DNA from 2 places in the Belliella baltica DSM 15883 genome. Region 2 is predicted to be linked to the other one. Evidence: riboswitches for the same ligand, from Rfam matches in the RefSeq annotation. Region 2 holds a riboswitch; the other holds the start of a gene.
What was found. A riboswitch is a leader RNA that binds a small molecule or an ion and turns the genes downstream of it on or off. The one in region 2 is predicted to bind S-adenosylmethionine.

Region 1 (4,295 bases), 1.7 Mb from region 2:
TCTATTTTTACAGCAGTATGTATTCTTGATGTCGTCGCGCCTCCAATGAGGAGAGGGATTTTCAAACCTTGCTTTTCCATTTCAGACGCTACATTTACCATTTCATCCAAAGACGGTGTAATCAAACCACTCAGACCAATAATGTCAACTTTATTTCGATTCGCTTCATCAATGATTTTTTGTGCATCTACCATCACACCCAAATCAATGATTTGATAACTATTGCAGGCAAGCACAACTCCTACAATATTTTTTCCGATATCATGAACATCCCCTTTTACGGTTGCCAGAAGGATTTTCTTAATGCTGCTTTGCTCTTCGCTATAATCTGAATCACCTATTTGAGGCATAAAGGGCTCCAAGTAAGCCACTGCTTTTTTCATCACTCTGGCAGACTTTACTACTTGAGGAAGGAACATTTTCCCCTCACCAAAAAGATCTCCTACTACATTCATCCCATCCATTAAAGGACCTTCAATCACCTTGAGTGGATTTTTCAACTCAATTCGAGCTGCTTCAGTATCATCGATAATGTGATCTATGATTCCTTTTACCAAGGCATGTTCTATCCTTTTGGCAACAGCTTCTTCCCTCCAAGCTTCTGTAGCCACCTCCTTTTTGTCAGTAGCTTTTACCGTTTCGGCAAAATTCAATAATGTTTCTGTAGCCTCGTCATTTCTATCAAAAAGTACATCCTCCACCTTTTCCAATAGATCTTTTGGTATATCATCATAAATCTCCAACATTGTAGGATTGACAATGCCCATGTCCATTCCATGACGAATCGCGTGATATAGAAAAGAAGCATGCATGGCTTCTCTCACAGGATTATTCCCTCTGAAAGAAAAGCTCACATTGCTCACACCTCCACTGACTTTAGCCCCTGGGAGATTTTGCTTGATCCATTGGGTGGCATGAAAAAAGTCGATAGCATTTTTTCTATGTTCGTCCATCCCTGTAGCCACAGGAAAAATATTCGGGTCAAAAATAATATCCTCAGGGTTGAATTTGACTACATCAACTAGGATGTCATAACTGCGCTTACAAATATCGATTCTTCGCTGATAAGTATCCGCTTGTCCATCTTCATCAAAGGCCATGACGACAACAGCAGCACCAAATTTTTTGATAGTTTTGGCTTGCTGAATAAATTCTTGCTCACCGTTTTTTAGACTGATCGAATTTACAATTCCTTTGCCTTGAATACACTTCAGTCCAGCCAATATAATCTCCCACCGACTACTATCAATCATAATCGGAATACGGCTGATTTCTGGTTCTGACGCTATCAAATTAAGAAATCTTTGCATCGCAGCTACACCGTCAAGCATCCCTTCGTCCATGCACACATCCAGTATTTGTGCTCCTCCTCGAACCTGGTCAAGTGCTACTTCCAAAGCTTCATCGTATTGCCCATTTAAAATCAATCGAGCAAATTTCTTTGATCCAGTTACATTGGTTCGTTCACCGATATTGACGAAATTGATTTCGGGAGTGAAAATCAAAGGCTCCAATCCCGAAAGCTTCATCACACCTTTATTTTTTATCTTAGTCATCTGATTCGTTTACAAATTCTAATTTTCTTGGGCTGTATTTGGCAGCTGTTTTGGCTAAAGCTGCAATATGATCAGGTGTGGTTCCACAACAGCCTCCCAAAATATTAATCAATCCATCCTTAAGAAACTCCTCTACTTGAATTGACATTTCTTCTGAATCCTGATCATATTGACCAAACTCATTCGGTAAACCAGCATTTGGATAGGCACTGATATTGAAAGGAGCGTTTTCTGAGAGTACTTTTAAATATGGACGGAGCTCTTTTGCCCCCAAAGCACAATTAAGACCTATACTAAAAAGTGGGATATGCGAAACAGAAATCAAAAATGCTTCTGTAGTCTGTCCTGAAAGTGTTCTCCCTGATGCATCTGTAATGGTTCCTGAAATCATCACAGGAATACCACCTTCTAGTGGATCTATTGGTAAACCTCTCTCTTCGAATACTTCTTGAATGGCATAAATCGCTGCTTTGGCATTGAGTGTATCAAATATGGTTTCGACCAAGATGATGTCTGAACCTCCGTCCAATAAGCCTTCTACCTGTTCCTTATAGGCTAAGGCTAGATCATCAAAAGAAACAGCTCTGTAACCAGGATCATTAACATCCGGCGAAATAGATGCTGTTCTATTGGTAGGGCCTACTGCTCCAGCTACGAATCTGGGTTTATCTGGTGTTTTTTGAGAATATTCTAAAGCAACTTCCTTTGCGATTTTTGCTGATTGGAAATTAATTTGATAAGCAAGTCGTTCTAAGCCATAATCTGCCTGCGCTATCGTAGTTCCGCTAAATGTATTAGTCTCAATAATATCAGCTCCAACCTCCAAATATGCAGCATGAATAGCTTTGATTATATCAGGTCTGCTAAGTGAAAGTAAGTCATTATTTCCTTTGAGCGGCTTAGGGTAATCTTTTAGCTCAGGAGTTCTAAAATCTTCCTCTGTCAGCTTATATCGCTGAATCATGGTGCCCATGGCTCCATCCAGAATTAAGATCCTTTTCTTTGATTGGGTGAGAAGTAGCTTGGTTCTATTCATTTTGCTCTATATCTTTTCAAAAAACTTATTCGAGCAAGAACCGGAAGAAAAAAGACTGTTAATCTAATCTACCGCTCATCTATTTCTGTTCTACTTCAGAATGGGAGTTAGCACCTTGTTGATTCAGGTTGCTAAGACGTCGCAGGGCCCTTCCCTCGGTCTTTCTCGATAAGCAATCTCAAAGGTAAGTTCTATAATTTAATTATATTCATATTTTCAAAAATTGTTTGTCAAAAAGTATAATTCAATAATGAATTGAATAAAAAACGGTACTATCAATAATAAAATTGGAAGAATATCTCTAATAAATTAAGGTCTGATACCAACAGAAAAATGTAAATATGGGTTTGCCATGTATTTATACATGGGAGTATCTAATAATCTAAACCTGCTCAGAGGAGCTTCATAACCTCCCTGAATACCAAAGACTAAATTAATTCCTCTTTCAGAACTAAAAGGAACAGCATACATGATATAGATTTCAGGCTTGGCCATCATTCCAGATTTTCTTAAATAACCATCAAAATCTGGCTCTTCAAAAAGCAAAGGAAAATCTGGTTTGGAATTGTTAATCAATGAATATCTCAAATTAGCATACCCAATACCCGCTACACCTCCCAACTCAAGATTTTTTCTTTCGAAAAATTTTCTTCCAAAATTCCCGTAAAGTCTTACACTATTTAAAGTCTGTGATGAAAATCCATTTGCACCACCTTGTAATGAAACGTTATAAATATCAGCTCCATAAAGTATGCCTTTACTTTCTCCCAAAATTTTAACTCCCCAATTATTAGGCTTTTCTTCAAAAGGCTCAAGTCCATTTTGTTCAAGAATTGTATTGAATTGATCTGGACTTGTAAAATGAAGGCCACTGATCAAGTGAATTCCTAAAGAGGCATCTTTATAAAAGAAATTATGATCAGGTAGAGAAATCCCAACACCTGCTCTAATAAATGCACCACTTTGCGCATTATCAAATTGAATTCCATTCAGCTCCCATGAGTTTTCAAAGGGGCTAAAAGCATAACCGAATTTTGTCATAATCTCAAGCACCTCTTCGCGGCCTGGGATCTCTACGTCTAATGACGCCTGAAATCCAATTTCAGTTAATAAACCTGTAAAATATCGACTGCCCTTATGAATATTCCCGTCTCTTAAGACAAAACCATGAGCAGGGTTTTGCAAAAATTGATTGACAGTTTCAGCAGGATTTTCTTTTAGCATTTGAAAATTTAAAAATCCTGATCCTACAGACATATAATGAATGAATTGAAAACTACCTTCCTCTGTCAAAGAATAGCCTACATTTAACAATGCCCGAGTAGTTCTGTAGTCCAAATCATAACCATTAAAAGTTGACTTCATTCCTGCGTTTTGATACAATTCGAAACCCAAAATAAAATCATTGTATCTGGTTTGGTACCCTAAACCCAAATTTGAATATCCATTTCTCATGGGAGTCAATCCTTTATTTGCTAACATCTCGTTGAATAAGCGCATATTGGCACCTGTTCTGCCGTAAGTAGCATAGATTGTAGATCTATTTCCTTTATTACTTTGAGCAAAAGATAAAGTACAAAAGAAAACAAGAAATAGAAGAATGGAAATTCTCATAAATAAGTTTTGAGCTGTAAAATTAATTGAAATAACCCAAGTAAAAACGATTACAATCTGTCTAGGCTTGAATATATTTTATAATTTTT
Region 2 (4,295 bases):
TTCTGTAGAAGGTTTCGAAATTTTGACAAGCCCTAATGTATCTATCGCTACGATCGGTATTCCAAGAGCACTTAGAGGTAAAAAAGCTGAATAATCACGGCTTTCTTGAATATTGTAAAATCCTGCTTGTTCGCGAGCAGGATTTTTTATTTTTTTACTCACAATTTTGTAGAAATCAGGTATAAAGTAGATTTAGGTACAATAAAATGAAATACTTAATAGTTGGATTGGGAAACATCGGCCCTGAATATGAATTGACGCGACACAATGTAGGTTTCCTAACTTTAGATAGATTAGCAGATAAACAGGGGGTTTCATGGAAAAGTGGGCGTTTGGCATTTACCACTGAGTTCAAATTCAAAGGCAGACAATTTTATCTGATCAAACCAACAACCTACATGAATCTCAGTGGAAAGGCTGTAAACTACTGGATGAAAGAATTAAATATTCCTAAAGAAAATATTTTGGTTATTGTTGATGATGTTGCGCTACCGTTTGGGAAGTTGAGAATGCGAGGCAAAGGATCAGCAGCAGGTCATAATGGACTAAAAAATATTGAAGAATTGACAGGAGGTCAAGATTACCCAAGATTAAAATTTGGAATAGGTGACGATTTTCCAAAAGGACGGCAAGTGGACTATGTCTTGGGACGTTGGACAGCAAAAGAGATTGAGGAACTTCCAATATTTATGGATAAAGCAGTTGAAATGATCATATCTTTTTGCACAATTGGTATCAATATGACCATGATGCAGTTTAATGAATGAAGAGATTTAAGATATTATTTTTCTGATTTTAGATTTAAAAATAATCCATCTGCAAAATCAGGGATAGTTTCATCAAATCTAAAATCTACCTTCTTAAATCTAAAATTAGATAGAAATCTGCGAGGTCAATTTTTTGAATTTTAAGATTTAGGGCTTTACTTTGTAGCAATTCAGTTTACTGATTTATAAAGAAGAGGTGAGAGAACAGGCTCTGTGACCCTCTGGCAACCATCACATCCCAGCTGAAAGGTGCCAAAACCTGCCCAATGTGGGAACTATAAGTTAGATGTTATGCAAATTTACAAATGGTATCCTTATTCTTTTAAATCCATTTACATTCTCAAAAATGTGAATAGAATTACCATATACCACGATATCTTTCCATTATATTCACTTTATTTCAATCGTATCTCTACTACACCATAGCTATTTCATATTCTCAAATTTCTTGTCCCTGTCCCTAATAACTATTCCACAGTTAACCAATACAAAATGTCCCATTTCGAAACTGATGCAATAAGAATTAACGCATCCAAATCAAATCAAAGAGAACATTCTGCACCACTATATTTAACTTCAAGTTTCACTTTCGATTCCGCAGAGGAGGCCAGAGCCATGTTTGCAGAAGAAATTCAAGGGAATATTTATTCTCGATATGCTAACCCAAACTCGTCTGAACTTATTGATAAAGTATGTGCAGCAGAAGGTACTGAGGATGGTATAGCAACTGCCTCAGGAATGGCAGCAATGTTTGGAAGCATGGCGGCACTGTTGCAGCAGGGCGATCATATTTTAGCTTCTCGCTCGCTATTCGGCTCTACACATCAACTTTTGACTAGAGTATTTCCAAAATGGGGGATTAGTTCTACTTATGGAGATATCTCTGACATCTCCAATTGGGAAAAATTAGTACAACCCAATACCAAAATGCTCTTTATCGAAACACCTTCTAACCCAGGCTTGGAGATCATAGATTTGGAATGGGTAGGACAGTTTGCAGCAGCACATAATTTGATCCTTGTAGTGGACAATTGCTTCGCAACGCCATACCTTCAGCAACCAGCCAAATGGGGAGCACATATCGTAACACACTCAGCGACCAAATTCATTGATGGACAAGGAAGGGTTTTGGGTGGTTTGATTCTTGGAAAAAAAGAATTGATCCAAGAGGTACAATTTTTTGCCCGACATACTGGGCCATCTATATCTCCATTCAACGCTTGGATTCTTGCAAAAAGTATGGAAACCTTGGCTGTCAGGATGGATAGACATTGTGAAAACGCCCTTGCTGTAGCTAAGTATTTCCAAGATAGCACTGACTTGGATTTTGTGAAATATCCATTTCTTAAATCTCATCCGCAATATGATTTGGCCAAAAAGCAGATGAAGCATGGAGGAGGAATCATTACACTAACTCTAAAAGGCGGAATCTCAAGAGCTCAAAAATTTATCGATCAATTGCAAATGATTTCTGTAACAGCAAATCTGGGAGACAGTAGAAGTATTATCACGCATCCAGCCTCCACTACCCATAGCAAACTCACTGAAGAGGAGCGTGAAAAAGTAGGGATCAGCGATGGACTGATCAGACTTTCTGTAGGCCTCGAACACCAAGAGGACATCATCAAAGATGTAGAGCGTGCATTGGAAAAGTCGAGATGATCTGTAAGAAGAAAAGACCTAATAGGTTTTGAAAACCTATTAGGTCAACTAAATAAAAGGGAAGAGCATCAGATACTCTTCCCTCCTAACTTATTGATTGAAACTTACTGTTCAACTAATCTCTCAATCAATCAGTAACTACTTTATTTTATCCAATTACGATTGGCAACACTAGTTTTTCCCACTTCACCACAATTCCGGGAGCTTCGACAGAAATAGAAAGTTGCTCTTGGCTTTCTTCTACCCAAGTAGGTGTAGATTCTACTCTAAGCACATCGAATTCTTCTTTGTATTGAAAATGTCCATGTTCTAAATCCCATTCAGAATTGAAAATCACAGTCCATTTACCTGACTCTTTAGGAATAGTAAATAAAGAGTATTTACCAGCTGGAAGCACGGAACCTTCTACTATTATATCTGAGCCAAATTCAACAAAAGTAGCTTCATTTGCCCCTGTTCTCCAAACTTCATTGTAAGGAACCAGATCTCCCCACAAAACTCTGCCTTTTACAGAAGGTGCACCGTACTGAACACTTAAATTCACATTGTCACCTACAGTACCTTCGGTAGTTCTTAATGGACTTGCACGTTCTTCAACAGGTGCAACTTCCTCCATTCCTTCCATTTCTGTGGTTGTTTCCTCCTCTGTTTTGCTCTCTCCACCGCATCCGTAAAAGGTAATTGATCCAGCCAATAGAATGGCAATCATCCAAGCATTTGATTTTTTCATATGGTTTTGATTTTTTTCGAATTCGAATTTAAAGAATTTTTCTTGAAGTCAAGATGAGAAATCTTAAATCAACATATTACTCCCGATTCTTCAGCTATAAAACTCATTTTTTCATTTAAAAAACCAAAGTGAATCAAAAACTTAACTGGAAAAAAGTATTTTACATTTAGTTTTATTCTTCTTAATTTCAAGATTGCTGAACAATTGATCAACTTAAAAATATATGAAGCACTTATTTAATGCATTGAAATCATTCTTGTTTGTATTATTTATTTTATTCTCTTTGAGCTCTTGCCAGGAGAAAATTTCTACAAAATCTAATTTCGAAAATCCATTTGCAGGACCTAGTCCTTGGCCTGAAATCAGAAAAGAAAGGCTACAGAAACTCCTTCCTCAAGCCATGGAAGCTGCTAGTGTAGATGCTTGGGCGATCATTTGTAGAGAGAACAACAATGATCCTATCGCACATCATGTAGGTGGGGAAAATGCTGGAGGAACGGCTGTCTTTCTTTTTCACAAATCTGGAAACGGAATCAAATCCACTGTATTTTCACCCGTAGGCGAAGCTACAGCTTTGGCAGATCTCAAAATTCATGATGAAGTGATTCCAGTAGAAAGAGGCGCTTCAGCCATTTATCAAGCTGCAGCATTTATCAAAACTCAAAATTTCAGCACCATTGCAGTCAATAGTTCTGCTGAAAATGAACTTGCAGATGGACTGAGTTATACACAAAGAAAAGCTTTAGAAGAAGCACTTGGAGAGCAAGCAGGCAAGCTTATTTCCTCCGATGAACTAGTTTATGAATTTTTGGCAATCAAATTACCCGCAGAGGTAGAAATCATGACTCAGGCCGCTCAATTCACTTCTGATTGGCAATATGAGGCATATGCAGAAATTATCCCTGGAAAAAGTACTGATGCAGATATTGCAAAATTTCTCAAAAAGAAAATGGAACAATATGATGTAACCGATGCATGGTCACCAGATCAAAATCCAAATGTAAATTCAGGTCCAGACCGTGGTCATTCGCATGCCACAGATAAGGTCATAATACCTGGAGATGTCATCCAGATTGACTTTGGTATTCGGGTCTTTGATATGTGGGTTTCTGATATTCAAAGGTTCGCTTATGTAT

Region 1: linked by a shared signal. The riboswitch ahead of BELBA_RS17315 (homocysteine S-methyltransferase family protein) and the one ahead of BELBA_RS09650 (trans-sulfuration enzyme family protein) in region 2 are both predicted to bind S-adenosylmethionine.

The regions. Positions count from the first base shown of each region.
Region 1 covers NC_018010.1:3,818,608-3,822,902, forward strand. Annotated here, with positions in the region: gene metH (methionine synthase) at 1-1,556, opposite strand, end outside; gene BELBA_RS17315 (homocysteine S-methyltransferase family protein) at 1,549-2,592, opposite strand; SAM riboswitch class I at 2,665-2,767, opposite strand; gene BELBA_RS17320 (hypothetical protein) at 2,902-4,206, opposite strand; gene BELBA_RS17325 (PAS domain S-box protein) at 4,268-4,295, opposite strand, start outside.
Region 2 covers NC_018010.1:2,084,766-2,089,060, reverse strand. Annotated here, with positions in the region: gene BELBA_RS09660 (50S ribosomal protein L25/general stress protein Ctc) at 1-94, shown strand, start outside; gene pth (aminoacyl-tRNA hydrolase) at 207-767, shown strand; SAM riboswitch class I at 948-1,051, shown strand; gene BELBA_RS09650 (trans-sulfuration enzyme family protein) at 1,260-2,429, shown strand; gene BELBA_RS09645 (DUF2911 domain-containing protein) at 2,578-3,159, opposite strand; gene BELBA_RS09640 (M24 family metallopeptidase) at 3,383-4,295, shown strand, end outside.